DNA from 3 places in the Bradyrhizobium sp. USDA 4452 genome. Region 1 is predicted to be linked to each of the others. Evidence: predicted binding sites of a transcription regulator. Region 1 holds the regulator's gene; each other region holds the start of a gene.
The links. The regulator LexA, encoded in region 1, represses DNA repair genes until DNA is damaged. The targets are predictions, from matches to a motif close to TGTTCNNNNTGTGTTCNG.
Positions count from the first base shown of each region.

Region 2: the regulator LexA is predicted to act here: its motif matches at 7,532-7,549, upstream of ACVISU_RS01740 (single-stranded DNA-binding protein).
Region 3: the regulator LexA is predicted to act here: its motif matches at 2,654-2,671, upstream of dinB (DNA polymerase IV).

Region 1 is NZ_JBSSGK010000001.1:37,249-47,156, forward strand. It holds gene ACVISU_RS00300 (hypothetical protein) at 1-770, shown strand, start outside; gene ACVISU_RS00305 (hypothetical protein) at 997-1,242, opposite strand; gene ACVISU_RS00310 (hypothetical protein) at 1,346-1,642, opposite strand; gene ACVISU_RS00315 (hypothetical protein) at 1,642-1,911, opposite strand; gene ACVISU_RS00320 (hypothetical protein) at 1,932-2,081, opposite strand; gene ACVISU_RS00325 (hypothetical protein) at 2,100-2,498, opposite strand; gene ACVISU_RS00330 (hypothetical protein) at 2,639-2,905, opposite strand; gene ACVISU_RS00335 (hypothetical protein) at 2,920-3,132, opposite strand; gene ACVISU_RS00340 (hypothetical protein) at 3,133-3,360, opposite strand; gene ACVISU_RS00345 (hypothetical protein) at 3,353-3,889, opposite strand; gene ACVISU_RS00350 (hypothetical protein) at 3,882-4,061, opposite strand; gene ACVISU_RS00355 (hypothetical protein) at 4,058-4,333, opposite strand; gene ACVISU_RS00360 (DNA-directed RNA polymerase subunit alpha C-terminal domain-containing protein) at 4,330-4,824, opposite strand; gene ACVISU_RS00365 (hypothetical protein) at 4,831-5,031, opposite strand; gene ACVISU_RS00370 (hypothetical protein) at 5,018-5,260, opposite strand; gene ACVISU_RS00375 (hypothetical protein) at 5,257-5,595, opposite strand; gene ACVISU_RS00380 (hypothetical protein) at 5,649-6,098, shown strand; gene ACVISU_RS00385 (hypothetical protein) at 6,095-6,322, opposite strand; gene ACVISU_RS00390 (hypothetical protein) at 6,468-6,896, opposite strand; gene lexA (transcriptional repressor LexA) at 7,153-7,857, opposite strand; gene ACVISU_RS00400 (molybdopterin molybdotransferase MoeA) at 8,102-9,313, opposite strand; gene ACVISU_RS00405 (HAD family hydrolase) at 9,337-9,908, opposite strand, start outside.
Region 2 is NZ_JBSSGK010000001.1:331,019-340,926, reverse strand. It holds gene ACVISU_RS01775 (hemerythrin domain-containing protein) at 1-167, opposite strand, end outside; gene ACVISU_RS01770 (PRC-barrel domain-containing protein) at 440-772, shown strand; gene ACVISU_RS01765 (VOC family protein) at 902-1,270, shown strand; gene uvrA (excinuclease ABC subunit UvrA) at 1,417-4,404, opposite strand; gene ACVISU_RS01755 (outer membrane protein) at 4,650-5,309, opposite strand; gene ACVISU_RS01750 (outer membrane protein) at 5,535-6,293, opposite strand; gene ACVISU_RS01745 (outer membrane protein) at 6,529-7,272, opposite strand; gene ACVISU_RS01740 (single-stranded DNA-binding protein) at 7,718-8,209, shown strand; gene ACVISU_RS01735 (DUF2306 domain-containing protein) at 8,466-8,864, shown strand; gene gyrA (DNA gyrase subunit A) at 9,077-9,908, shown strand, end outside.
Region 3 is NZ_JBSSGK010000001.1:1,110,966-1,120,873, forward strand. It holds gene ACVISU_RS05530 (hypothetical protein) at 1-150, opposite strand, end outside; gene ACVISU_RS05535 (SGNH/GDSL hydrolase family protein) at 181-951, shown strand; gene ACVISU_RS05540 (hypothetical protein) at 1,021-1,230, opposite strand; gene dinB (DNA polymerase IV) at 1,345-2,592, opposite strand; gene ACVISU_RS05550 (hypothetical protein) at 2,940-3,206, shown strand; gene ACVISU_RS05555 (hypothetical protein) at 3,404-4,537, shown strand; gene ACVISU_RS05560 (tetratricopeptide repeat protein) at 4,574-5,110, opposite strand; gene ACVISU_RS05565 (hypothetical protein) at 5,346-5,738, opposite strand; gene ACVISU_RS05570 (type II and III secretion system protein family protein) at 5,751-7,409, opposite strand; gene ACVISU_RS05575 (TadE/TadG family type IV pilus assembly protein) at 7,821-8,237, opposite strand; gene ACVISU_RS05580 (pilus assembly protein TadG-related protein) at 8,237-9,553, opposite strand; gene ACVISU_RS05585 (hypothetical protein) at 9,563-9,908, opposite strand, start outside.

The DNA.
Region 1 (9,908 bases):
CGAGCATCGTCGTTTCCGTCAACGGGCAGGCGCAGACATTCGCCATCACGCCTCCCGTTGTGACCACAGGAACGCTCGGGAACGGCAATGCAGGCTATTGGAACAGCACAATCTTTGTGCCTAATATCCTGAGTGCGGCCCAGACGCAGGCGCAACTCATTACCAAGAGCCTGTCGCTCAACAATCTCTACGACGATTTCACGAACCGGGCGAACAGCGCGACGCTCACGACCGCATGGACCGGTCAATCCTGGCACCAATCCTTCAACAGTGCGACGAACTCGATCAGCGGCGGTAAGCTGATTGCGACCAACACCGGAGGATCTCCATTCGCGGCTTATCTCACTGCGCCACTCTCGGCAAATCCGCGATACCTTGGCGCGGTGCTCGACTGGACCAATGCGACGACGGGCGGCGCGGCAGGTCTCATCGCGGCAACGAACAACTTCGTTTCGCCTACGAACGCAATCCACAGCATCTATACGGATGCCAACGTGGTGTGGCAGACGATCATCTCCGATGTGGTGCAGACCGCGTTGGCGACTAACACGTTCATCAATGCGATGACCAAGGATGCGGCCACGAAATACAGCATCGTCTCGATGCAGAACACGGGCGAGTCCGCGGAAGTGAAGGTCAAGCCCGATGGGGGATATGCACGCCTCGTCGATGCGTCATTAAAGGCTGAGACTGGATCGACGGCTGTGTTTGAACACTTCTGGCAGACAGGGCAGTGCCGGCCGGAGTTCATCGCTGTGGCGGCGTCCTGACCTTCTCCCGTTCCTCTCTCGCAAATTCCTTGGCCTTCTCCAACGCCTGTTCGGAGGTCATGGTCTCAGGGCGTAGGCGACGGGAAGGTTCATCGTCGTAGTAGAAGTACCGAACCTGGTCCCCATACTCGACCTTGTAGCTTCCGGTCTTCGGAACCGTCTCGGGCGTCTTGCTGATCTTTACTGCCATCCACGGAGGCTAGCAGGAGAGGGGCGGGGAGGGGAGTCAGCTGGTCGGTTCAGGGTCATCGGCCGCGAGCGTGAATATCGCTGCCCGTCCGTTGTCTGTAATCGACCATAGTATTCGGTTGCGGGGGAATGCCATCGCCCCAAGCTGCCCGTTGTAAGCCTTGACGAGGCCGCGCTTCTGCAATGAGCGAAGCGTTGCCATGCTAATTCCTGGATAGGCTGGGCGCTGGCCCTGTTGCTTCAAGAGCAGAAGAGTATCGCGCTGCACGTCGCTCAATCTCATGGTCACCTCTGGCTTAAAGCGCATCCTCAAGAACAAGAGATGCTGCTAGGATGAGTCCAACCAATACAATTATGAAAAACGTCATCTTGGTCTCCGTGTTGGCTTAGGACTGCGAGGAGGCCACTTCGGCGGCAACGTCGGGATATTGGGCGAGGACGGCGGTCGCCCATCGCTCTTCCCATGTCATGGCCTGCATTGCACTCATCAATGCTTTATCGCTATCCGTCGCTCCCTCGTAGTTCTTGCAGAACTCGAGGTTGTCGTCTTCCAGATTCCAGTCACTGACCACGATATGCAGCGGGCCAAACTCGTCCGCCTCAGCAAACCTCGGCGCCCACTGCCGGACGGCATCGGTGACTTTGAACGGCTTACCTTCTTCTTCCCAGCATCCAAGACACATCAAACTTCTCCCTGTTTAACAGTGGTGACGCTCTGCTCAGCCGGTTTGGCTAGTGCCTTCCTGGTCTCCTCAGCGCGCCGGCCGTTCCAGTTGTTGTTGCTGCCATCAGAGTAGGCGCTATCGATCTCGCGCTCTGCTATCTGGCACAGCTTGTCGAGCGCGATCTTTGCGTCAAGCCTTGCCTCTTCGGGCAATAGATCTAACCAAATTTCAACGCCTATCCTGGCGCGTCGAAGCGGTGACGTTACGTGATTGTCGGCCATGGCCATAACGGTTTCTCTCTTTCTGTTCAGTCTAAGTGGCTGTTCTTGTCGCTGTCGGTTTCGATGATCTTGGGTGTCTCGCCCTTCTTGATGAGATCGGCGAGCGCCTGCGCGTAGCCATGCCACGGCGGTTTGTTGAGCGGAACGTTGTAGGGAATCCGGACGCTAACGGTCATCTGGGTTTCAGCCCCTGCTCAGGATGGCGACCTAGAGAACGGGATGATCTCGGCATCAAGGTAGCAGTGAAGCCACTCCGGGCACTCTTCCCGGCCTAAGGCGTTTGCTACTCGACGCCGCATCTCTTGCAGCCCCTCCGTCGAATAGTTGGCCCCTTCATCGGTCAAATCCGCCGAAAGGTCACAGACCAGTTGTTGCAAAATAGTTACGCGGTTTTCTGACATGATCGATTGCTCACCATTGCGCGCATAGGCTCGAAGCAGGGCAGTGACCGAACCGCACCGCTCGGTCACATAATCGAAGAATTCTTTCTCCGTTTCCGCACAGCAAAGGCGGTCCAGATCGTCGGCAAGCCGGGCAGCGGCCATGCGCTTGCCCTTCTCCGTCGCGGCATCAATCTCAGCTTCAACGCTCATCGGTCTTGCTCCTGCTCGCGTTTCCAGCGCACCATCCAAGCCCAAACATCCCGATCAGGCCGAAGATCATCATCACAATTTGGTCTATCGTCATCGTTTCACCAGGATCAATCTAGGCTGCGATCCTCGGTCAGCAGCGGTTAGGCGGCTCGCTTTTGTCTCATGCGGGCCTCCCAAAGGAATCGTTCAATGGCCTCCAGGCCATCGTCGCTGATGTAAAACTCAGCGTAAGGCGCCCCGTTGGGGTATTTGCCCTCGATTCCGGTCGGGAAAAGCCACCCCTTCTTGACTAGAACTAAATCGGTCGACGAACTGTATTTGTCGCTGATGTGAGCGAACTTGTGCTCACCCCAGATCGCAGCCAGACGCTTAGCTTGAGCCAAGGTTGGAACGGGTTTCTTCGCCATCTTGTTTTCCGTAGCTACTGAGGGGTGCGCTTGAGTGGTTTCATGGTCTCGCCGTCGCGATAGTATGCAGCATCGACGATCATAGGGCGTTCGCCAGCCACTCGTTCGATCATGTCGCATGCGCCCTGGGCCGCTTCGTTGGTCTCAAAAGCCACAAACGGCTCAGCCATGTATTCATGGCCGTTCGGCAGCTTGACCTTGCGGCCGATAATCCAGATGGCAGGCATCTACTCCTCCTTCGTCAGTTCGGCCGGGGCGGGGGCGAATGGATTGTGCGGATCGTTGTCATCTTCTTCCGTTGACGGGTTGGCCGGAACGCCACGAATCCGATCAAGGATGGCATCATTCGCTGCGCGCCTTGCGTCATGAAGAGATGCCTTGTGCTCAGATGGGCTCTCCCATGGAGCCGACGTCCGAAACAGCTTGGCGAGCCTGAAATTGATCACCTTAGCCACGGTCGCCCTCCGGGAGCAGTGATGAGACGAGCGCCTCCATATAGGCCTCGTCGCAGCTCTGGCAGCCCTGATACCAATACTGATCGTGCTTGCACGTAGCCGGGCGATGTTGGCGTGGGTTGTCGTAGTTGCCCTCGGTGAAGTCCCGAATGCCCTTGATCGCTCGTTCTGTAAGGGCTTTAAGCCGCTCACATTCCTCGCGGACTTTAAAATAGCTCTCTCCGAGAACTTCGTAGTCCGCCCGTTGCTGCTCGATCACCTCATCGTCCAGCTTGATCAGAGCCGCGGCTCGGGCAAAAATATGATCGTTGCTGGTTGCTTGGCTGAGCAGCCGCTCGATCATCTCTTCGCGGAAGTCAACGGGGGCAGAGCTTGGTCGGCGCAGCGCGTCGATGACTAACCGAAATTCGTTATAGCTGAACGCGATACCAACCGCGTAGGGCGCTCGTTCAATCTTGTCAGCTAGCGCCTTGGCGCGCTCGATCCCGCCATATGATTTGATCAAGTCTGGGCTCCAATCATCAGCCATTTGCTGTCTCCGGCTGAAGGGATCGGTTGATCAACTTTACGACGATGTGTTCTATGGTGTTCCAGTGGGGTCCGCGTTCAATGATATTGTGCAACTCGTCCAGTTCTTCAAAGAGCCGGGTCTCCTGGGGTGAGCCGTTATTGTAGGAAATCTCTGCCATCCAGCGCTTCATGTGTTGCGGTCTCCCCATATGACGAAGTTCTTATCCAGATCAGGAAAAGCCGCATCGAGCATGCTCTCCAGCACCTCATTTGAGGTGGCCTGATCCTTGATCTTGTCGAGAAGCATTTGAACAGCCTCTTCGTAGGACACAGCGTGAGTGCTTTTCGTTCCCATCACAGTCACTCTTCCCTTCAGCGCCCTCCGGGCCATCAGTTCATCGATGGTCCCCATGAGGGCGATTTTTTCATTCTGCAAGCGCTGCCATTCGTCCATGCCGCTCATGCCGTCTCTCCCTTCGCCTCGAGCGGGAGAAGCCCAAAGCCGATTTCCAACTCGAACTGGATGGTTGCTCGCGCGGTCTCGAATTCTGCCATGCCTCCGTAGCCAGCACCCGCTATCGATTCCAAGAATGCATGGACTTGGTTCAAGGCGTCCCAGCGGCTAACGGAAGCGTAGATCGCTCCGTCGCTCGACGGCTTCATGTGGGCGACCAGATTGCGGTATTGCTCAAGCAAGAAATCGCGGTTCGCGATCATCTGTCGCAGGTCTTTTCCCGGATCGTCCCTCTTAAGAGGGCCCTCAGAAAATTCATGGATTGCTTCCATCAGCTCATTGAACTGTCTCTTTCCGATACCTTTGACGGCCTTAAGGCCATAAGGTCCCAACTCTCTCATCTTCTGAAATGAGGTAATATTCTCGCGCTTGAGAATATTGATTGTTCTTAGGCTAATAGCGAGATAATCGATATCGCATTGGTTCCAAAAACGCATCATTGCGTGCTATTCTCCAACAGCGATAGCTTCGTAAGCTGAGTAGGCTTCGTCTTCTGGAGAGACCCCCTTATCGCGCTCAAGATAGCAATCGTCGGCCATGTGATAGGCGATCTCGATCGCGGCGTCTGAATCCATGCCTCCCTTCTCAAAAAGAACGGCGACGGGACACACAAAGCGGTACTTCCAAACTCGCTCAGAAATTTCCATAGTTGTCTCCCATGGCGTCTTCAGTCCTCGCCCAATAGCTCATGTCAGCATCAGCGCATTCTTCGGGGCCTTCGTTGCGCTGATTTGCGTCCTCCCAATAGGATGGAGCAGTCTCATCGGCGTATTCCGCAACCGATGAGCCGTCGTCGAACTTCTCACCGATGGTTTCGAGCATGCGCGCCTTGAAGCGAGCGCAGAATTCTTCTTTGAGTATGGGCGTAGCTCTCATCGCTCCCCTCCCGCGATCACCGCGACACGGGGCTTCCAGGAGGGGAGCCAAGAGAGGTCGGGGTAGAGGTCGGCCAGTTCCTTGGCGGCCCGGCGCATGCTGAGGCCAAGCCGGAACGTCTGGTCAAAGCCGGGGTCTTCGCCGTAGGTGTCGATCGCCGTAATGATGATCGACTCCCGTGTCGTCCGGGCCAGATCGCCGGGGTGGCGGATGCGGTCGGAGTGGAGCCAAGTCTTGAGATCAGACAGGGAACGCGGCTGTGTCAGGGGCGCGCGCAAATCCGCGCATGTTGCCGAGTCGTTCACGGGGGTTTGCATATTGTCGTCGGTTTCCATGTCTCTATAGCCCTTTGAAAATAAGAGGAATTTCGTCTGGCGCTGGATTTAGTATGTTCCTGGTCAAGGAGTGGCTGGCAGCGGACGCCGATGCGCGGACCGCGACGGACGCCTCACTCGGTGAGGGTGTCTCCTGCGATCCGAGCGGCTGCGTGACCCAAGGTCCCGGCGGCGCCTTCGTCACCCTGGCGACCCGGTCCGAGGCGCTGACTGATGATTGCGAGCGCGCGGCGCTGATCGTGACCGCGCGGCCGGCACCGACGGACTGCGCGGCCTCGGTGATCGATGCCGAGCGGTTGCGGCGTCACGGCGCGCTGGTGCTGCGGCGCATCAGGGACGGCTACGCCATTGATGCCGTCAAGCCCGGCGGGATCGACCGGCCATGGTCGCCGGCGGTTCCCGGCGATGGCGAGAGCGAGACCACGCCGCGTGCGACCGCGACCGCGCCACGGCCCGCCGTCGATGCGACGCCGGCCGAGAGCGATTTTCAGGGCGAGGATTAGCCGTTGCCAGGCGAGGGTCCGGCCGGCAGCTCGAACAGGCCAAGATGATACTCGTCAGAGTCGGGGTCGGCATCGGGCTTCTTGACGAGGGTGAAGGAAGCCTCGGGAAACTGCTCCCAGACCTTCAGATCGTCAGCCGTTACCGTCAGCCAGCCGAACCGGAACATGTAGCGGCCCGGTTCCGTGACCCGTCCAGCCTTTTGCCAAGTGACCTTATCGACCACCGCGCACGTCCTCCGTGTACGATGATGCGCCAAGGTGGCCGCTGACGCAAATCTCCTTCTGCGCCCCGGAACCTGACGTCCGGGGTCGCTCCAAATCGCTTAGGTCACTCGCCGCCGGATGGTTCATCCCGCGGTGACGATGCGTTCAACCCAAAAACAGCGACGCGAATGCAGAGGGCCGCCGCTCCACAACCTTCGGCTTCTGCTCGACCGGCGGATGCAGTGCCGGCAATTGCAGCACGCTGACGCGTTGTCCCTCGACGAGCTGGGTCACCAGCACATGGCTGCCGTCGGGGAATTCGACCGCGTCATGATGGCGGTCGGGAACGTCGGGCTCGACTTCGTTGAACACGCCGACGCGGAAATTCATCGTCTTGGTCCAGATCCAGCGGCTGTCGTAGCGAACGTTCTCGGCGAAAGCGAGCTCGGTGCCCGGCAGCATGCAGACCGCGACGTTGGGATCGTTCTCCGAAGCAAAGCCGCGGGTCGACGTGCCGCGGAAAGTCGTGGTGATCAGCGTCTCTCCAACAATGGCGGGGCGCGACGCCACGGCGTGCAGACTATAGTCACACATCGGATGGCTCCTCTAATCGAGGTAGCGACCCGTGCCTCTCCTTGAGGCATAGGGCCTCTACCAGAGTGGACGATAGCGAACGAGTGTCTCCTCGTTTCTGGGCGATTGTACGACTGCTCGACCAACGCCCCCGATCACAAACACGCGACGCTGCGCGAGAGGTGTCGGAGCGCATCGGGCAACCAGCACGTTACGCTATCATGCAAGGAACGATCCGATGTGTCGCTCGTTCCCTGCCGCCGCAAGTATTTGAAAATCAGTACTTGCGATAGAGACCGATCAGCTTGCCCTGGATGCGGACCCGGTTCGGCGGCAGAATGCGCACTTCATAGGCGGTGTTGGCCGGCTCCAGCGCAATCGATGCGCCGCGGCGGCGGAAGCGCTTTAGGGTAGCCTCCTCCTCGTCGATCAGCGCCACCACGATGTCGCCGGTGTTGGCGACGTCGTTGCGCTGGATCAGCGCCATGTCGCCGTCGAGGATGCCGGCATCGACCATCGAATCGCCGCGCACTTCCAGCGCATAGTGCTCACCGGCGCCGAGCATGTCGGGCGGCACGCTGATGGTGTGGCTGCGGGTCTGCAGCGCCTCGATCGGCGTACCGGCGGCAATCCGGCCCATCACGGGGACCGCGACCGGACGGTTGCCGTCGTCCTCGGCGATCGGCGGGGTGCTGGCGCGCTTGCCGAGGGTGCCTTCGATGACGCTCGGCGTGAAGCCGCGGCGGCCGTTGCCGCCTCCGGCCGACAGCTCAGGGAGCTTGATGACCTCGATGGCGCGGGCGCGGTTGGGCAGGCGGCGAATGAAGCCGCGCTCCTCCAGCGCAGTGATCAGGCGGTGGATTCCGGACTTCGAGCGCAGGTCGAGCGCATCCTTCATCTCGTCGAACGAGGGCGGTACGCCGGCCTCCTTCAGACGTTCATTGATGAAACGCAGTAGTTCGTACTGTTTGCGCGTGAGCATCTCGAGTATTCCCCCGGTTGGTAGCGTCGTTCGATTCCGAGACTCTACAGGTGCGCCTGCAGGCGGGACCTGACCTCAGGAGCGCGGTGCTCAGTACAAGCGCTTCCTGGATGGTCTCCCGTTTGTAGACACCAGCACTCGAAACAAATCATGAACGGACACTATATGTTCGATATGTGTTCCGCAACCACTTAATTTCAGGTGAACGCGTTCTGCAACGCGTAATCGGCGGGCCGCGAAAGCCTCACTCCGGCAGCATCAGGATCTCGCATTCGTTGCCTGTGAGGGCGGCGGGCGCAAACGGCGGACGCACGAGAAGTGCGCGTGCCGCAGCGAGATTCCCGAGCAGCGAGGAGTCCTGCTGCATCACGGGCGTTGCGATCAGCGTGCCGTCTTCGCGCTCGTCGAGGCGCGCGCGCAGATAGTCCTCGCGCTGGTCGTTGGCAGCGAGGTCGCGGCCGAGCAGGGCGTTCGCGCGGGCATGATGGACAGTCTTTCGGCCGCTCAGCGCCCGAATCAAGGGCACCAGGAACAGGAAGGCGCAGACATAGGAGGACACCGGATTGCCGGGCAGGCCGATCACCCGCATCGGCCCCAACCGGCCATGCATCATCGGCTTGCCGGGCCGCATCGCGATCCGCCAGAACGCCATCTCGACGCCCTCGGCCTCCAGCGACTGCTTGACCACGTCGTGGTCGCCGACCGAGGCGCCGCCGGTCGTGATCAGGATGTCCGCGCCGGTGTCGCGGGCCCGCCGGACGCCGGCGGTGGTCGCCTCCACCGTATCGGCGGCAATCCCGAGATCGACGGTCTCGGCGCCTTCGGCGCGCGCCAGCGCCCGCAGCGCATAGCCGTTGGAATAGACGATCTGGCCGGGGCCAGGCTCCGAGCCCGGCATCACCAGCTCGTCGCCGGTCGCCAGCACCGCGACCTTCGGACGGCGGTGCACCGCAAGGTCCGGATAGTTCATGGCCGCCGCGAGCGACAGCGCGCGGTCCGAGAGGCGGCTGCCGGCTTCGAGCAGCACGTCGCCCTCACGGAAGTCGACGCCGGCGGGGCGGATGTGCCGTCCGGCGGCAGCCGGCTCGGTGATCGTGATGTGGTCGCCGTCGACGGTGGTGTCTTCCTGGATGATGACGGCGTCGGCGCCATGGGGGATCACGCCGCCGGTGAAGATCCGCACCGCTTCGCCCGGGCCAACCCTGCGCTCGAACGGCCGGCCGGCAGCGACTTCGCCGATCACCTTGAGCCGGGCCTTCAGATCACCGGCGTCCGCCGCGCGCACGGCATAGCCGTCCATCGCCGACATCGGCTGCGGCGGCTGGGTGCGGCGTGCGGCGAGGTCGCGCGCCAGGGTGCGATGGTAGGCGGCATCGAGCGCGACCATCTCCTCCGGCAGCGGGTTGGCGCCGGAAAGCACGGCGGACAGGGCATCGGCAACCGGCATCAGCGCCACGCTCAGAACTCCTCACGTCCTAATCACAGACCAAGTGCGGCCAGAGCCCTCGCCACGTCATCCGTCGATGTCACGTGGATGGCATGAAGGCCGCGCGCCCGCGCCCCTTCGATATTGGCGGCCAAATCGTCGAAAAACAGGATCCGCGACGCCGGCACGCCGATGGCTTTTACCACATGATCGTAGGCCTCGGCGTCGGGTTTCCGGTGCCCGATCGTCGAGGACAGGAAGACGGTGCGGAAATGGCTGAGCACCTCGGAATGGATCACGGAGAAATGCGCGACATGGGCCGGATTGGTGTTGGAGAAGGCGTAGAGCGGCATCCGCTGAGCGGCGGTCGCGAGCAGGGGGGCGATGCCCGGCATCTCGCCGGTGAAGATCGCGTTCCAGCCTTCGAGGAACTGCGCATCGGTGAGGTCGATGCCGAGCGTCCGGCGCAGGTTCGCGAAGAACGCTGCGTCGTCGATCCGGCCGATCTCGTGATGCTTGAAGCTGTCGTCGACGACGAAGCGCGTGGCAAGGTCGGCCGGCGCGCAGCCGGCATGCTGCGCCCAGTGCGCCATCACCTTCTCGAAGTCGATGTCGAGCACGACGC
Region 2 (9,908 bases), 290 kb from region 1:
TGGCGGTGATGGTAGAGTTCTGTGTAGACTTCGAAATAGGCAATGATGCTGCCGATCACCTCGTAGTCCGGCCGGCCGGCGTGATCGAAGATGTTCAGCTCGTGCTCAAGAACGGTAAGCAGCCGCTCGATATTGCGGTGTTCCCGGGACAGGATGTCGATGACCATGGCAGTGATCCACGCAGAAGGCTGAATGAATCAGTAGACGAAAAGACCGTCCCGGACTTTGCGCTGGATCAAGGTGCCGCCGAATTCGCCTGACGGCTCCAGGGCGGAAATCGCCGCGAAAGCATCGGGCGACCGCTAACGGATGGGCCGCGGCGGCTGAAGCCGCGGGGGAGGCGGCGGGTTTGGCGCGCTGCGGTGGATGCGATCTCTGCACATCCGGCGTGCTCTGGTGCTATAATGTCTGCTAAACAAGGGAAAACAGGGAGGATGCCATGCATCATACCTTGGTGCCCAGCGACCGCGTCGAGCATGTCTGCGTGTTCGGGCGCGATGGCTCAAAGCTCGGATCGATCGAGCGGCTGATGCTCGACAAGGTGAGCGGCACGGTGGCCTACGCCGTGATCAAGACCGGCGGCGTGCTCAGCAGCCACCACCATTATCCGGTGAAGTGGACAGCCTTGAAATTCGATCCCGCGCGCCAGGCCTTCGAGGCCGAAGTGACGCTGGACGATCTGCGCACCGGCCCATCCGAGTTCGACGGCGACGAATTCGACTGGGGCGACCGCTCGCACGCGTACACGCACCCGAATTATTGGGCGGTGTAGCAGAGCAGGTGAGGGGAACTGGAGCCCGCATGAATGAAGCGACATGCGGGAGCCGCCAACTGTTCGGTTGGAAGTTCCGGATATCGCTTCGTCCATCCGGGCCACTCGCTTAGTCTACGACAGGCATACATGACCCAATTCAAGCCGGCCGGCAGGCCTTCCGTCATCCCGAGAATTGTCACGCGCGACCTGACCGGCCTGGCCGGATTTCTGAGAGACGTTTTCGGCGCGGAAGGCGAAGTCCGGTCTGGCGCGCCAACGGAAATTCGGATCGGGGACTCGATCATCCTGATCAGCGACGGCGGAGGCGTCCGCGAGGCGATGCCGGCCTTTCTCTATGTCTACGTCGAGAATGCAGACGAGACCTACCGGCGGGCGATTGCGGCGGGCGCTGAAACGATCGAGGCCCCTGCGAATACGCCTTATGGCGACCGACGTGCGATGGTCCGGGATGCCTCGGCAAACGTCTGGCAGATCGCCACCTACCGTGGGAGCTGACTCGCAGTCCGTAGGATGAGTGCAGCGAAGCGATACCAGTCATTCGGGCCGAGAGATAAGTCGATGGGTTTCGCTTCGCTCTACCCATCCTACGCGCTCACCCGCAAAAGGCCCGCAAGCCGCGCAATCGCCTGCGCGTGGTGCGCCTACTCCGCCGCCTCGCTCGCCGAGCTCTTCCTTGGCTTGCTGTTCGCCTTCTTCAGCACCGGCGCCAGGAACTTGCCGGTGTAGCTCCTCGGCGCCTTGACGATGTCTTCCGGCGGGCCCCAGGCGACGATTTCGCCGCCGCCGTCGCCGCCTTCGGGGCCGAGATCGATCACCCAGTCGGCGGTCTTGATGACTTCGAGATTGTGTTCGATCACCACCACCGTGTTGCCCTGGGCGACTAGCTCGTGCAGCACCTCGAGCAGTTTTGCGACGTCGTGGAAGTGCAGGCCGGTGGTCGGCTCGTCCAGGATGTAGAGCGTGCGGCCGGTGGCGCGCTTCGACAGCTCCTTGGCGAGCTTGACGCGCTGGGCTTCGCCGCCGGACAGCGTGGTGGCCTGCTGGCCGACATGGATGTAGTCGAGGCCGACGCGGTGCAGGGTCTGGAAGGTCTCGCGCACGCGCGGCACCGCCTTGAAGAACTCGGCGGCTTCCTCGACCGTCATGTCGAGCACGTCGGCGATGCTCTTGCCCTTGAACAGCACCTCCAAGGTCTCGCGGTTGTAGCGCTTGCCCTTGCAGGTGTCGCAGGTGACGTAGACGTCGGGCAGGAAGTGCATCTCGATCTTGATGACGCCGTCGCCCTGGCACGCCTCGCAGCGGCCTCCCTTGACGTTGAAGGAGAAGCGCCCGGGCTCGTAGCCGCGCGCCTTGGCCTCGGGCAGGCCGGCGAACCATTCGCGGATCGGCGTGAAGGCGCCGGTATAGGTCGCCGGATTCGAACGCGGGGTGCGGCCGATCGGCGACTGGTCGATGTCGATGATCTTGTCGATGTGCTCGAGGCCCTCGATGCGGTCGTGCGGCGCGGCGCCCTCGCTGGCGTTGTTCAGCTTGCGCGCGATCGACTTGTAGAGCGTGTCGATCAGCAAGGTCGACTTGCCGCCGCCGGAGACGCCGGTGACGCAGGTGAACAGGCCGAGCGGGATCTCGGCCGAGACGTTCTTCAGATTGTTGCCGCGGGCGTTGATGACCTTGATGGTGCGCCGGTGGTTCGGCGGCCGCCGGTCCGGCACCGGAACCGAAAGCTCGCCGGTGAGATACTTGCCGGTCAGCGATTTCGGGTTGCGCATGATCTGGTCGGGCGTGCCCTCGGCGACGATGTGGCCGCCATGCATGCCGGCGCCGGGCCCGATGTCCAGCACATAATCGGCGAGCCGGATGGCGTCCTCGTCATGCTCGACCACGACCACGGTGTTGCCGAGGTCGCGGAGCCGCTTCAACGTGTCGAGCAGGCGGGCATTGTCGCGCTGGTGCAGGCCGATCGACGGCTCGTCCAGCACGTAGAGCACGCCGGTCAGGCCCGAGCCGATCTGCGAGGCGAGGCGGATGCGCTGGCTCTCGCCGCCGGACAGCGTGCCCGACGAGCGCGACAGCGTCAGGTAGTTCAGGCCGACGTCGAGCAGGAAGGTCAGGCGCTCGCGGATCTCCTTCAGGATGCGTGCCGCGATCTCATTCTGCTGCGCGTTGAGTGCCTCCGGCACGGTCTCGAACCATTCGCCGGCGCGCTTGACCGAGAGCTCGGAGATCTCGCCGATATGCTTGCCCCCGATCTTGACGCACAGCGCCTCCGGCTTCAGCCGGTAGCCGTGGCAACCTTCGCAGGGCACGTCGGAGAAATACTTGCCGAGCTCCTCGCGCGCCCACTCGCTCTCGGTCTCGCGGTAGCGGCGGTCGATGTTGGTGACGACGCCCTCGAACGGCTTCTTGGTGTCGTAGGAGCGGACGCCGTCCTCGTAGGAGAACTTGATCTCGTCGTCGCCGGAGCCGTGCAGCAGCGCGTTCTGGACCTTCTTGGTCAGGTCCTTCCACTTGGTGTCAAGCGTGAACTTGTAGTGCTTGCCGAGCGCGGTCAGGGTCTGGATGTAATAGGGCGAGGACGACTTCGCCCAGGGCGCGATCGCGCCCTTGCGCAGGGTCAGCTCCTTGTCGGGGATGACCAGGTCCTCGTCGATATGCTGCTCGACCCCGAGGCCGCCGCAGGCCGGGCACGCGCCATAGGGATTGTTGAACGAGAACAGGCGCGGCTCGATCTCGGGGATGGTGAAGCCGGAGACCGGGCAGGCGAATTTCTCCGAGAACAGGATGCGCTCGGGTCCGCTCTTGTCGTGGATCTTCGCGGTCTTCTTCTTGTCCTCTTTCTTCTCATCCTGCCCGGCCGCGGCGGGCGCGTCGGCGTATTCGATCACCGCAAGGCCCTCGGCGAGCTTCAGCGCGGTCTCGAAACTTTCCGCGAGGCGCTGGGCGAGGTCGGGGCGCACCACGATGCGGTCGACCACGACGTCGATGTCGTGCGGGAATTTCTTGTCGAGCGCGGGCGCCTCCGACAACTCGTAGAAGGTGCCGTCGATCTTGACGCGCTGAAAGCCCTTCTTGAGGTACTCGGCGAGCTCCTTCTTGTACTCGCCCTTGCGGCCGCGCACGACCGGCGCCAGCAGATAGAGGCGGGTGCCCTCGGGGAGCGCCAGCACGCGGTCGACCATCTGCGAGACGATCTGGCTCTCGATCGGCAGCCCCGTTGCCGGCGAATAAGGCACGCCGACGCGCGCCCACAACAGGCGCATGTAGTCGTAGATCTCGGTGACGGTGCCGACGGTGGAGCGCGGGTTCTTCGACGTGGTCTTCTGCTCGATCGAGATCGCCGGCGACAGGCCGTCGATCTGGTCGACATCCGGCTTCTGCATCATCTCCAAAAATTGCCGCGCATAGGCCGACAACGACTCGACGTAGCGGCGCTGGCCCTCGGCATAGATGGTGTCGAATGCCAGCGACGACTTGCCGGAGCCGGACAGGCCGGTGAACACCACGAGCTTGTCGCGCGGAATCTCGACGTCGATGTTCTTCAGATTGTGTTCGCGCGCGCCGCGGATCGTAATGGCGCGCGATGAGGAGCCGGCGTTCTGTTGGCGCTTCGCCTTGAGCACTTCATCCATAGCGACAGTTCCGGGCGCATGATCGGGCGCCTTTTTTGGGCGCGCATCGCCGGTGCTGCCGGGACCTTGCGCCGATGGGTGAGAAGACTGGAACGTAGGAAGAACAGCCGACAATTTCCAGTGCTGAGTCGCGTCCATCAACGGATAGTTTGCCTGTTGGCAGCAGCCGTCAGCAGGAACCGGTTCCCAAACGTAAAAAGGCCGGCGCGAGGCCGGCCTTTCCGAGACCCTGAGGTCCGTTTCGCTCAGTACTTGGCGACGATCGGGCCGCCGAAGTGATAGTTCACGCCGAACTGCACGGTGTGCAGGTTGATGTCGGCAGACGGAACGCCGAAGTAGGTCTCGCCGCCGAGGCTGCGATACAGGTACTCGCCCTTGATCGACCACTGCGGCGCGATGAACGCCTCGATGCCGGCGCCGACCGTCCAGCCGGAGTGGAAGTTGCTCTGCGAGACGCTCACGCCGCCAGCGCTGACGGTGAGCTTGTTGTCGGCCCAGGCATAGCCGCCGGTGCCGTAGAACAGCACCTTGTCGACGGCGAAGCCGATGCGGCCGCGCGCGGTGCCCAGCGAGTCGATCTTGCTCGTCGCGGTGATGCCGAACGCGGTCGCGGACGCATTGACGTCAGCCCAGGCGCCGTCGGCCTCCAGGCCGTACACAATGTTGCCGGCCTGCCAGTTGTAGCCGATGGTGCCGCCGCCGAAGCCGCCTTCCATCTTCGGGTTGCCGGAGTCCTCGCTGGCATAGCCACCGAAGCCGCCGATGTAGAAGCCGGTCCAGTTATAGATCGCGGCCGGCGGCGGAGCCTTCACGTAAGGCGCGCGAGCCGCCATGTCGGCGGCCATTGCCGGTACAATTGCGCTGAGGGCAAACATGCCGGCCGAGGCCAGCAAAACATTCCTGATTTTCAAAGTCCCAGTCCCATTTTCTTGTTGTCCCCTTCAAACGTTGAAGGGAGCGCCACGGCAGTGTCGCGTGGCCCTGACGTGTTTCTACATAGAAATCTTGGAAGTTGTGTATCTGTGAAACCACAATGCGCGGAAAACGGCCCAAGCCATGCGCGCGCTTGCACGCGACGAAAGGACCGGCGCTGTATTCGCTGCGCAGAAGCGGCGCGCGCCGCCGGTACCTCAGTATTTCGCCGATACGACCGGGCTTGGCGCGTTGAAGTGGTAATTGATGCCGAGCTTGACGGTGTGGAAGGTGTCCTTCCACTCCGAGCGATCGTTGATCGCAGGCGTGTACTGGATCGGCGCGACCTTGCCGAGATCGACGTAGTTGTACTCGAGCTTGGCCGACAAGTTGGCGGCGAACATGTATTCGACGCCGGCGCCGGCGGTCCAGCCCCAGCGGGTGTCGCTGGCCGAGGCCGAGGGCGGCGCGAGCCCGGCATTGTAGCGGTGCAGGATGTCGCCGACCGCGGCGCCGCCGTTGACGAACCACAGCGTGGCGCCGTCGGCGTAACCGAGCCGGCCCTTGATGTCGCCGAAACTGCGTAGCTCGGTGTAATAGCTGTCGAGCACGCTGGGCGGTCCGACATTGATCACGCCGGAGCGGCCGGTGACGGCGGACCAGTGGTAGTCGCCCTCGACACCGAACACGACGGGTCCAGTCTGGACATTGTAGCCGATCACGCCGCCGACAAAGCCGCCGCTGGTGTTGTAGGTTTGGGTGCCGATGAACGCTGCGTCGTTCGGTGCGCCAAGATAGGTCTCGCTGCTGGTGCCCCAGCCGCCGCCGCCTTGGGCGCCAAGATAGAAGCCGTTCCAGCTGGTCACGGGCGCTACGACCGGCACCGGTGTTGGGGCATGCGCGGCGAGGTCAGCCGCCGATACGGACGAAACACTCAGCGCGGCGAGGCCGGCTGCGGCAACCCAAAGCTGCTTCATGGAATCCATCCCGCTTCGAATCGATCAATGACGGGACAAGGCTACCAGCACAGGTTGCAATCGAGCGTGGCGCGCCTGCAACACATGTAACATATTGAATCCACTTAATATTTTACAATTTATTAAGGTTTAGCCGCGTTTGATTCGTTGCCTTCGTTGGCCGCTCGCCGACCGCGCAAACAAAAGGGCCGGCACGAGGCCGGCCCTTCGTCTGGATCAAATCCGTGCGGCGCGATCAGTAGCGCGCAACCACCGGGCCGCCCCACTTGTAGTTCACGCGGACGGTGACGAGGTCGACGTCCTGGCGATCGCGGATGCTGCTGAACAGCGCGCCGGTCGGCGTGGTGAGATTGTAGGTCTTATCCTGCATGAACAGGTGATCGTATTCGACACCGGCGGTCCAGTTCGGCGCGAAGCCGACTTCGATGCCGGCGCCGATGGTGCCGCCCCAGCGGGTGTCGGTCGCGCGGCCGGCAAGCACGCCGGTCGGCGTGAAGTAGGTGCTGAAGCGGTTGTCGGTCAGCGCCGCGCCACCCTTGGCGTACAGCAGCACGTTGTTGACGGCGTAGCCGATCTGGCCGGTGAACAGGCCGAACGCGTCGATCTTGCTCTGGTTGGTGAACAGGCCCGGGAAGATCGCGCTGTTGTTGCTGCCCTTCAGGTCAGCCCAGTCGCCCTGCGCTTCGAGGCCGAACACCCAGGTGCCAGCCTGCCAGCGATAGCCGATCTGGCCACCGGCAACGCCGCCGGTCGCATCATGGCAACCATCCGAACCGATGAAGACGCCGGCCGGGATCTGGTCCCAGCAATTGTGGCTCGAGCCCCAGCCGCCGTTGGCGCCGATGTAGAAGCCGCTCCAGTCATAGACGGCGGCAATCATCGGCGGCGCCTTGGTGTAGGGGCGCGCAGCGAGATCGGCAGCTGCGGCCGGCGCAGCGAACGCAATCAGGGCAACCGTACCGAGCAAAAACTTCTTCATCATCACCCTCAGCTTCCCAATCGGCTCCCACAGGTCCCGAAGCGCGACTTCAGACGCGAGCGCCCGTCTGATGGACGGTAGCTATACGCTGATTCAACCGGAAACGCCGTCTCCCAAAAGCCACACTCGCGCAAGAAGTGTGGCCATTGCAAGGCACTGATTTATGGCTTGTTTTTCGTTCTAATGGAGCGGAGCAGGCGGCCCGGATCTAAACAGGCTGCCGCTCGATCGGTATCGGCCGCTTCTACGGCTGGTTGTGGCGAACAAAACTGGAACAATCCCGGCGGCGATGCTATATCTCGATATCCGTGGATAAACCGCGCAACGGCAACGGCAGCGAGCCGGCGCCGTCGTATAGGGTCTTCCACGACGCCTGCAAGGTAAGTGGCGAAGGTTGAGAGTGGCGGCCGATGTCCGGCGCCCGGTTTTGAGCGGAGATGATGCGATGGCGGGAAGCGTGAACAAGGTGATCCTGGTTGGAAACCTCGGCAAGGATCCGGAAATCCGGCGGACGCAGGACGGCCGTCCGATCGCCAATCTTTCCATCGCGACCTCGGAAACCTGGCGCGACAAGGGCACCGGCGAGCGCAAGGAAAAGACCGAGTGGCACCGCGTGGTGATCTTCAACGAAGGCCTCTGCAAGGTCGCCGAGCAGTATCTGAAGAAGGGCGCCAAGGTGTACATCGAGGGTCAATTGCAGACCCGCAAATGGACCGACCAGAGTGGCGTCGAGAAGTACTCGACCGAGGTCGTGCTGCAGGGCTTCAACTCCAACCTCACCATGCTCGACGGGCGCGGCGGTGGAGGCGGCAGCTTCTCCGATGATGGCGGCAGCGATTTCGGCTCGTCCGGTCCGGTCAGCTCGGCGCCGCGCCGTGCGGTCGCCGCCGGCGGCGGCAGCCGCAACAGCGACATGGACGACGACATCCCGTTCTGACGACGGGGCGCGCTCCCCACTGTTCAATTGGATGCCGTTCCGTGAAGATCATTTCGCGGAGCGGCGTTGCAATTTGCCGTGGCAGCTTCCTTGTGTGGATTATGAGGGTATTCCGATAAACGACTGCAGGATCTCGCGCATCTAGGGACAATCAGCTCAGGTTCCCTAGACTTTGACACAGGCTGATGTAAATGATATTTACATTCGCCTGCGGCGAGCGACGTCTGGCCGCGAGCTTCATTCGAGGGCTGCCATCATGAGCCTCGCGCCATTGCTCGACGCTGCGCCTGCGATCCCGCTCCACGCCTTTGCCGCGATGGCCGCTTTCGTGCTCGGCTCGATCCAGCTCGCCGCACCGAAGGGCACGCTGCCGCACCGGACGCTGGGCCGGATCTGGGTGATCCTGATGTTGGTGGTCGCCGGGAGCTCGTTCTGGATCCATCAGATTCGGCTGGTGGGCCCGTGGAGCCCGATCCATCTGCTGTCGATCTTGGCGCTGATCATGCTGGTGCTCGGTGTCGCGGCCGCGCGGAGTCACAACGTTCGCCGCCATAAGTTCACGATGATCGGCATTTTCTTTGGCGCGCTGGTCATTGCCGGTCTCTTTACCTTTGTGCCCGGGCGGATCATGCACGCGGTGATTTTCGGCCAGTGATCGGACGATCAGGGCTGTGCGAAGGCCGGTTCCACCAGGTCTTTGCGACCTCGCTACCGCAGGGCAATGCGGGCGCGCCGCAAACCTGCGATGCGGCCGGTAAGTGCATGAAAAAACGAAGGGAAAAACGGCTTTCCGGAGCCACGCAAGGGTGGTTATCAGGCCCCCGATGGGCTATATGATTCCCCAGCAGAACTGACCGGATTTCCCCTTTGTCCGATAACGACGACCACAAGCCCGGCGAGCCGCCGGGGCCCTCAGATATTCGTCCCGTTTCCATTCTCGACGAGATGAAGAAGTCCTACCTCGATTACGCGATGAGCGTGATCGTGTCGCGTGCGCTGCCCGATGCGCGCGACGGGCTCAAGCCGGTGCACCGGCGCATCCTCTATTCGATGCATGAGCAGGGACACACGCCGGACAAGAAATACGTCAAGTCCGCGCGCGTCGTCGGTGACGTGATCGGTAAATATCACCCGCATGGCGACCAGTCGATTTACGACGCGATGGTCCGCATGGCGCAGGATTTCTCGCTGCGCGTGCCGCTGATCGACGGCCAGGGCAATTTCGGTTCGGTCGACGGCGATCCGCCGGCTGCCTATCGATATACCGAGGCGCGGCTGACCAAGGCGGCACTCGCCGTTCTGGCCGACATCGACATGGAGACCGTCGATTTCCAGCCGAACTATGACAACTCCGAGAAGGAGCCGTCGGTTCTGCCGGCCCGGTTCCCGAACCTGCTGGTCAACGGCGCCGGCGGCATCGCCGTCGGCATGGCGACCAATATCCCGCCGCACAATCTCGGCGAGGTCGTCGACGCCTGCGTGGCGCTGATCGACAATCCCTCGCTCACGATTGACGAGCTGATCGACATCATTCCAGGTCCTGACTTCCCGACTGGCGGCGTCATCCTCGGCCGCCAGGGCATCCGCTCTGCCTACCATCTCGGCCGCGGCTCCATCGTGATGCGCGGCAAGGTCACGATCGACACCATCCGGAAGGATCGCGAAGCGATCATCATCACCGAGATTCCCTATCAGGTGA
Region 3 (9,908 bases), 1.1 Mb from region 1:
GGCGAAGTACGGACCGAGCAAGGACGGAGATGCACCGATCCTTGCTGATGATTTCACTTCAATTGTGTCATCGGCATCCAAGAGCTTCTGGAAAAAGCCTGCCTTCAAGATGCTGTTTGACTGTCCCACGATCGAAATGCTCAGCGACATCGGATTGACCGCCTCAGATGGAACCGCGCAATGACATCGAAAACGCTTGATGGAGAACCTCGCAACGCCGCGTCAACGACATCAACCGTTTATGTCGCGGCGACGTTATCAATTGTCGCGGCGCTCTGTCTACCATCGGCGGGACGAGCACAAAGTTCGAGAGCTGCATGCGACAAGACCGACACGCAATTTGCCGTAACGGCCGCCCTGCCGGACAACGCCGATGCCTTGCGCAAGTATGAACGAAATGTGTCGGGCCTGTCAGGCGATGTCTCGACAATCTTGCTCGGCGACTCGCTGGTCGAGGCGTGGCCGAGGGAACTGGCTGCATCACTCGGCGCCGGCCCGGTGGCCAACCTCGGCGTCGGACGCGACAGGATCCAGAACACGCTCTGGTTCATCGAGCACGAACGCGAGCGGCTGCGGACGATCAAGCCAAAGTCCATCATCGTGCTGGTGGGGACCAACAACATCTATCTCGACAAGCCGTGCGGCGTGATGGAATCCTATAAGAAGCTGTTTGGGGAGATCAGGTCGCTTTGGCCGAACGGCAAGATTTTCTCGATCCAGATTCTTCCGCGCGGCGACCAGATGAAGGGAGCAGCCGAGAATATTGGATCCGTCAATGCCGAGCTGAGCAGAAGAAGCCGGGAACTCGGAATTAGAACCATCGATGCCTCCGACATCGCATGCGGACGAACAACGCCGTGCGCCAATTACAAGAGCGATCTCCTGCACCTGACGCCATCCGGATACGAGGCCCTTACCAGGATCGCCCGGGAAGGCATGGGCTCATCGTAGGCGCCCAACGAGGCTGCGCAGCAACGCGCCAACGCGGCCATCGGTGGCGCCTGGGCGCGATCCGGCCTTCTAGCTCAGCATCGAAATGATCGATTGAAGCTGATCAGACGCCGCCGTCACGAGCCCGTCGAACGACGTCTGGCCGTGCGCAGCCGTTCGCAAGATGCATTCGGCAACGGCTGCCTTGAGGCCGAACACGGATTGATCGGCCGGTACGCTTGCCATCACCGCGTCCAACGCATCACGCATCGTCTGGATCAGTTCGGAGCTGAACTTCATGGCTATCCTCCGCATGCTCAGGATAGAGCGGGCGCACGAAGCCGCACCTCACAAGCCCGCGATTCCAGATTGCGTTTTCTTAATGCGATGACAAGCCGGTGAACCAGCGAAGGGCTAGAGGTCCTTCTCGGCCAGCTTGCGGAAGTCGTCGGGCACCGAACGAACAGCCTCCAGCGCCGCCGAACCATATCCGATCGCATCCCAGCCAAAACGATCGCGGACCTTGTCGATGGCACAGTCCGCGGCCCAGCGCGCCCTCCCTATCGGACTTCCAGGACGAAGCGCCTGATCGGCCAGTCCGAGCGGAAGCTCGAGCGCAAGATCCCAATGCTCCTCGAGATGCGACACCGAGATTGCCAGCAGCGAAATGATCTTCTCGCCTGGATGGTCAGCAAGAGCAGCGCGCACCAGCTTCTCGGCGAGCCTGGCGAGGATCACCGTGGTGCACACGGGCGCATCGAGCGTCATCGAGCGCGTCACCGATTTCAGGTCGGCGAAGCGAACGCGCACCGTCACGGTTCGTCCGGGCCGGGATTTCGCCCGAAGCCGCGTGGCGACGCGGTCGGCCAGATGAAGCAGCGTCGGCCGGATGACTTGCTCGGTCGCCGGCTTTCGGCCAAGCGCCGATTGTGCTCCTGCCGATCGCGCGCGCCGATGCGGCGTGAGCTGTCGGGGATCGCGATTCCAGGCCAGCGCAGCGAGCTTCTCGCCCGCCGCCGGTCCGAGCAACCGCGTCAGCGACCGCTCCGACAATTCGGCGAGTTGACCGATCGTCGTGACGCCGATCGCGTCCAGCCGTGTCCTGGTGACCGGCCCTACTCCCCACATCAATTCAACCGGCAGTTCGTGCAGGAATCCGAGCTCGGCGTCGGGATCGACGACGACCAGTCCATCGGGCTTTGCGACCTGCGAGGCGATCTTGGCCAGATGCTTGGTGCGCGCGACGCCCACGGAGATCGCAAGGCCGAGCTCTGCGCGCACGCGCCGCCGGATCGCCGCTGCTATTTCGGCGGGCGTTCCGAACAGATGCGTACAGCCGGCAACGTCGGCAAACGCCTCGTCGATCGAAATGCGCTCGACCAGCGGCGTGAAGTCGCCGATCACCTCGATGGCCGCGTCGCCCAGCCTTTGGTAATCACTGAAGTGGCCGCCGACGAAAATGAGTTGCGGGCAAAGCCGGCGCGCTTCCCGCCCCGACATGCCGCCATAGACCCCGAAGGCCTTGGCCTCATACGACGCGGCAAGCACAACCCCGCCGCCGACGGCGATCGGCTTGCCTCGCAGCGACGGCTCAAGCAGCTGCTCGACCGACGCGTAAAACGCATCCAGGTCCGCGTGAAGGATGGTGGCTGCGGTTGCCATCTCAACCGGTTCATCCCTGACCTGACCAAAACCGCTCGTCTCTGGACGCTACAATAGAGAATAGAACAAAACAAGAACATAACCAATCCCGGCCGACCGGGAATGGTCGCGGGCGCCGGCGGTCGTCCAGCGACCGTTGGGCATGCGCTGTCGTGCCAGGCATCGAAGCGGGCTGCCGGTCGCAGTCCAAGGAATCACCGCGAGGCAATCGACTGGTCGCTCGACGTCCACAGGCATTCTCTGCCGAGGACGAGCGCGACAACGCGCGGGTCTCGCGTCCCGCCGCGCCAGCTCGCTCATCGGTCGCGTTGTTTGACGAACAGGCTTTTTCGGGTAGAGATCAAGGAATGACCGACCACTCGCATCAGGTGGACTTCCAGGCCGCGGCCTCCCTCTACAAATGGCCTTCTCTCAGCAATGCCCGGCGAGAGGATCGCGCGCCCTATATGATCGTCAACGGAACGCTCGACCAGTGCATTCGGGACTTCATGGGCAAGCCCGAGAAGACCCGGCATCTCTACGAGATCCGGACCACGTCGCAGCCTCCCCTCGTGCCGGATGTGCTGTCGCCCGAGCACGTGATCGAGCTCTCCAGGCTTCGCGAGTTTCTCTGAAGGGCTTCACGGATGTCGTGCGCCGGAAGGCGCATTGTTTGCCTCTGCGGGGGCCGCTAGACTTGCCCGGCTCACTGACTGACGGACGTCCGCGCCGGCATGATTGATCCGCTTCGAGGTCTTCAGCGCTCCGTACAGCGCCTGCACGCGAGCGCGGCGGCCACGCGACCGGTTGCCGGGGCATCGAGAGGCGCCACATGAGGTTCAATCTGGCGATCTTGAGCGTGCTGGCCGCAAGACCCGAGCAACGGATCCCGCTTGAAGAGGTCAGCCGCGAGGTCAAGCGCATGGTCGCGGCGGGCGATGCAGCCACGAAGTTGAAGCGATCGGCAGAACTTGGCGACGCCGACGTCTTCCAATCCGGATGGGCTTCGATCAATGAGGCTGGGCTGCAGATCACGGACTCCGGCCTCGCATTATGGCGCGAGCTCGAAGCGTCCCGGATCGAACAGGAACTCGACGAGCAGGAGGCCGGCGAACCGCAGGCGGAGCACCTAGAGACCGTTGCTGCCGACCCGCGCGATGCGATCAGGAATGCCGTGATCGAACGGCCCGGCGTGATCGACCGGCCAGTCCCTTTCATGATGCAAGAGGGCCTTGACGGTCGCCCGACCTCGGGAGCAAGCCGCTCGACGGCAGCCCCCGACCTGCCCGCGCGCTCCCCGATCGTCCCCGAGCCGGCATTTGGCTCCATTCACGAGACGGACCGAAGCGCTTCCCGGCTCTCACACCTTGTGAAACGCCTCGGCACCAGCCTGCCGCGATTTACCCGAGCGCGGCAGCGGCACTCCGACGGCGAAACGCCGGATCGGAAAAGGGTGAATGGCGCTGCAATGCCGGGGCTGGCCGTTGCATGCCTCAGCTTGATCTCGGTCGTTGCATGCGTTGCGGCAGCGATTGCACTCGGCCAGATCACTTCGCTGAAGTCGGACAACGCCGCGCTGCGGCGGGAGCTGGTCCCGCTGAGAGACCGTCTCACGCGGCTCGAACAGGACGCCGCGAAACGCGAGGCCGCGCAACAGGAGGCGCAGGACAAGCTTGGGGCGAACAAGAACGCCTCTGATGCCGGCAGCGAGCAGACTGCGCTCAACCTCTCGCGAGAGGAGATTCAGCTGATCAGGGAATACATCAAGGCGGCCCCTTCGGCCGCCGGCGGCGGGCCGCCGATCAACGTCGGCGATCCCGTCACGGGCGGAATGATTCCGTTGCCGTCGCCGCTGACGGAGAAGGCGCCACGACTGGTCGGAGCGAGATTTGCGATCCGCAACGGCGTGATCATCATCAGCACGCGAAACAGCCGCCGCATCGATGCCGTGCTGATGCCGAACTAGATCGACGCGGCGGCATCGCTTGCCGCCGCAACCATCCTACGGCTGATTGTTCGGCGACCGCTCGATGAACTTGCGGCTTCCGTTGAGAAGTTCGAGATTGTTGGCGATGACGGGGTTGCCCGGATCGAGCGCATACGCCTTCTCGAACTTGTGTCGCGCGGCGCTGAGATTGCCGCGCAGCATCAGGGAATAGCCTTGATCGTTCAGGATCTGGACGGTCTCGCCGCCGATCCGGATCGCCTGGGCATAGGCCTGATCGGCAAGATCGAAGCGGCGCAGCCTGTCATAGCTCGCAGCGAGCCCGACCCAGGCCGTCACGTCCTTCGGCGCCTTCTCGACCGCGTCCTTGAAATAGCGCTGGGAGATGCCGTAGTTGCCGCGGTTGTATTGCTCGAGGCCCATCCGCACCGGCTCATCGGAGGGATAGTATTTGACGTCGGTCGGCTCCTGCACCGGGTCGCCGCCGGGCGGATCCACCGGCGCGACGATCGCAGCTTCCCGCGTCGTGTAATCACAGCCGGCAAGGCCGGTCGCCAAGCAACAACAGATCAACGCTGGCGCGAGACGATGCAATCCTCGCCCCGTGCCCCAATTCCAGCGCATCTCCTGCACCCTTCGAAACATCATCGCAAAACACCTACGAGAAACAGACGGCACGACCGAAACACCCGAGGCCGGCGCCAGAAACCAACGTCGAAACTCCCCTTCCAAGTCCGCGCCCCGTCCTCCCGCCTACACCGCAAAGATTGATCGAGAAATCGACATCCGAACGGCAAATGCCCGCAGGCTGAGATCCATCAGCCCATTACTACTTGCCAACCCCGACGGCCACTGAGCCTCCGGTCCCCGCTCCCAAGCCGGTTGTGTTGACATTCTGAATAGTGGTGACGGGCGGCGCCTGGCCCATCGCCTTGGTCGGGTCGCCCATGTCGGGAAGCTGATCGACCGGCCGCGTTGTGGTGCCGTAGCGCTTCACGGCCTCGCCTGTCCGCCGCGCATCATATGCGATCCTGCGGTCACCGACATAGGCCGGCCACGGATGGATCGTGTGGGTGACGGCATTGACCTCCTTGGCGTTGCCGGCACTCATCGTGATGGTGTCGGAACGCTGGACGTAGCGGTCCATCTCGTCATGACCGTATACGCCATAGCAGCCGCCGAGCATCAAGGGGGCGAGCAGAGCCAGATATTTGGTCGTCATCTCTCGCCTCCTCTAGTTCAGGGTTTTCACGACCGGCTGGTTTGCAGCGGCAGCCGGGAGCGGAACGGGCGCGACCGCATTGGGCGCGATGATGTGTCCGTAAGGGCCCTTCACCTCGCCGCCGGAATTGACGTAGTCGTCGTAGCGCTTGCGAACTTCCATCTGGCCATTGAGGAAGAAATCGACGTCGTTGGCCGGCAGGCGCGCGTCGAGCGGCGATGCCAGCTGTTGACCGGGCGCCGCCGGCGCGACGAGGCGCGGCGTCACGATGATGACCAGGTCGGTTTCCTCCTGCTGGTACGACTTGCTGCCGAACAAGCTTCCAAGCACCGGCACCGAGCCGATCCACGGCAATTGCGAGACGTCCTGCCGGTTGCGCGTCTGCAAGAGACCGGCGATGGCAAAGCTCTGGCCGTCGCGCAGTTCGACCGTGGTGCGTGCGTCGCGGCGGGTCAGAGATGGTACGGTCGTTCCCTGAATTGTCACCGCATTGGAGAAGTCGAGCTCGCTGACCGAAGGCTCGACTCGAAGGTTGATGACGCCGCGAGACAGCACGGTGGGCACGAAGGCCAGTTCGACGCCGAACTTCTTGTAGTCGATCGTCACGGTCGGAAAACCGTTCGTCGTTTGGGTCGGGATCGGCACCGGGAATTCGCCGCCGGCCAGGAAGCGCGCAGCATCGCCGGAAAGCGTGGTCAGGTTCGGCTCCGCGAGCCGGCGGGCGAGTCCCTTGGTTTCCAGTGCGGTGATCAGAAGATCCACCGAGCCGCCGTTGCCGGTCCTGATGAGGCTGGTCAGCAGGCTTCCGAACGGCGGCGGAGATACGCCCCCGGCAGAACCGACAAGCGTTCCGACCGTTGCCAGCACAGGTAAGCTGCCTGTGGGAGTGGTTCCGACGGCGGTGCCCCCGGCACCCAAGGTGCCAGTGTTTGTATTGATACCGCCAATCGGCATTCGGCCAGCCGCTACAACGCCACCCTGCCCCGAAATGCCAATATTGGTGCCGTTGGCGTTGGCCACCCCAAGGTTCACGCCGAGGTCGCGTCCTGCCTGGCGACTAACCTCGAGGAAACGCACCTCGAGCATCACCTGCTGCGGCGCTGCAACGCTCATCGCATTGACGACGACGCCGCCCTCGGGAACGCTTCCCTTTGCAATCGTGAGCGCCTTCTCCGCGGCCACCGCATCGGCGGCCATGCCGCTCAGCACCACCTGGCCTTCGGACGCGGACACGCGAATGCCGCGCGTACCGGTGCCGGCCTGGATGTTCTGCTGCAGATTGCCGATATCGAACGTCACCTCGACATCGAGAATGCCGATCTGCTTCATCGAGCTGTCGAACAGGATGACGTTGGTGGTGCCGGTCTTCTTGCCTTGCACGTAGACGAGATGGTCGCTCAGCGACTTCACGTCGGCGATATCGGGCGAGCCGGCGACGATCGTCGAAAATGCAGTATCGACCCTGAAGGTGCGCGACTTGTTGACAGTCACCTTGACGCGCTGGACGTCGCTCATCTCGCTGACGAAGACGCCGCTGGATTGCGGAGCCCGCCGGTCCGCGGCGCTTGCAGGATCGGTGAAATGAAACAGGGCAACCGCGGCACCAAGCGCCAGCGCGCTCGAGGCTAAGAGCCTGCGTCCCGCATCATCCGAAGCGCGACTTCCCATCATGACAATCCCCTTCGCCGTGTCCCCACAGCGACCCCCGTAAATCTACGGCCTCGGCGTCCCGTTCACTCCCGTTCGTGCACCACGCCGTAGAGCTTACAGTCTGTCCGACTACAAATAGTTACTTGCGAATTCCCATTCCCCGGCGCGCTGATCCGAAGCAAAAGGGCAACTCGCCCCAGACGCCAGGCCGCTAATGGCGGCTTGAAGATCATCCTCCGCTACGCCTCTTGATTGCAAGGAAAGAGCCCCGTAGGGCCGCGGCAATCCCTGAAAAAACTGTCCAATGTTGCCAGCGCGCACCACTTCCATGACCCACGCGAGCGGTCATGGCCCCGCCTTGCAGCAGAGGCTGACCTGCCGGCTCTCGAACCCGAAGCATCCACCCACTCAGGCTCAACGAATCGAGGCTCCTCAGAACGGAATCTTGGTCGTCACGCTCGGCGCGTTGAGCGTGGTGCCCCAGACCGGCATCAGCATCTTGAAGTTGGGCGACGATGCCGTCACGACGAGCGGACTGCTTGTCGTCGCCGGGACGTTGAGCGTCGGCGAGAGGCCGCCATTGAACAGGAAGGGCGCAACGGCCTGTTTTGCCGCCGTCGTCGGCAGCGGATCCCCGCTGCAGCCGGTCGGCTGATTCTTCTGGATGACCGCGTTGGTGTAGCAATTGATCATCACCGCCCGGGCGCCGGCATTGGCGAGCGAGCGCAACGATTGCAGCGTGATCGCGTAGCGTCCGAGATCGAAGATCGCGAAGATTAGAGTAAAAAGCGGCACGGCGACGAGGCAGAACTGCATCGCCGCCACGCCGCGCTGATCGAGCCTCCTCATCACTGCACCAATTGTACGTACTGTGGAGTCGAGGGCACCGTGTTTGTCGGACACCCGGTGTCGTTGAAGGTGGCGTTACCATTGAAGGCGATCGACGCCGCAACCAGCTCACCGCACCCGTTTCCGCCCCCAAGATCGATCGTCGGATTGCCCTGGAAGGTGACGGACGCATTCGGAACGTACATCGTTCCGCTCAAATTGATGTTGCTGTTGCCTCCGAACTGCACGGCGACGTTGCTCTGATCGTAGATCGCCATATAGGACAGCAGGCTGAGGTATGGCTGCAGCGCGCTAGGAACCTGCGAGCTGGTCACCGAGGCGTTACCCGTGATCGTGATCGTGCCGGTACCCTTCATGCTGAAGCTGGCGCCGGGCAGCAGGATGAACAGCGCCGTTCCCGAGATCGAGGAATTCCCCTTCAGCGTCAGCGTTCCAGAGATGAAGTAGACACCGCCCGTCAGATTCAGCGCGCCGTTTCCCGTCAAGCTCACGTTGTTGTTCTTGCACGGTGTAGTAGCAGAGTACGCTGTCAGGCTGCTGCTATTGGAGCAATCGGCGAGCGTCGGCAGCGTCACGCTGTCCAACGCAGAGAACGGATTGGTGACCGGCGGCATATAGGTGTACGCGGTGTTGCAGAATGACGAGGCGCCCGTACAGCCGCCCGCGGCCGAGAGCGAACCGAGATTGATCGACATCCCGCCGCCGGTGAAGTCGAGTGCGTTGCTGGCGGTGTCGTTCGAAGCCATGCCGCAATTGGGCGCATTGATGTTCGGGCTACCCTGGAAGCCGATCGTGCCCGTCAGCGCCAGGGCGCATGGCGGCTTGTTCGCACCCTGCACCTTGGCAACCGCCATCGCGCCGATGGTGACGGTGGAAAGCCCGAGCATCTTCGCCAGATACGTCGGCTGCGTCTGGCTGACCTTGGCCTGAACGTAGGTTCCGGCCGTCCCGCCCCATGACGTAAGCGATGCAATCTGGACGCTCTGCGAGATACCACTCGGAAGGCTCGTCGCGCATTTCGAGCCGGGATACGACGTATCGCCCGAATTGCAGAACGTGTTCTGCGCAGCGAATTGCTTGCCGCGATAGATCACATCGCTATTGGTCGTTATGGAGCAGGACGTTCCAGCAGCGAGGCAGGCCGCTTGCAGACCGCCCGAATAGGCGGCGGCATCGGCAGCATTCTGCGCCCGCTGCTGGGTGACGTACCAGGACCCCGCCTCGCCTCCGAGCGCGAGCACACCGATCAGGGGTATCATTGCGACCGTGGTTGCGAATGCGGCCGATCCTCGGCGGCAACGGAGCACGTTACGCATGGCACACTCCTATTGAAACCGTTCGGTATAAGGCAACGTGAACGAGCAGGTATTGGTGTTGCCGCTGGTGCACAACATCGTCTTCAGCACCATCGGCTTCAGGGTGACCGTGGTGCTGTACGAATAGTACTTTGGCGACGCAGTGTTGGTGCCCGAGCACACGGCGTTGCCGTCGCCACAAATGAGCTGGATACTCGTAATCGGGTAACGGGAATCGGCCTTGGCGAGCGCGGCGGTCGCCCAGCTCGACGAATTCGTCACATCGGGCGGCGGCGAATACTGGATGGACTGCCCGAACGCACGCAGCGCGTCCCACGCCGATGCATATTGGTAGCCGGCGGCCGCGAGGTCGGCG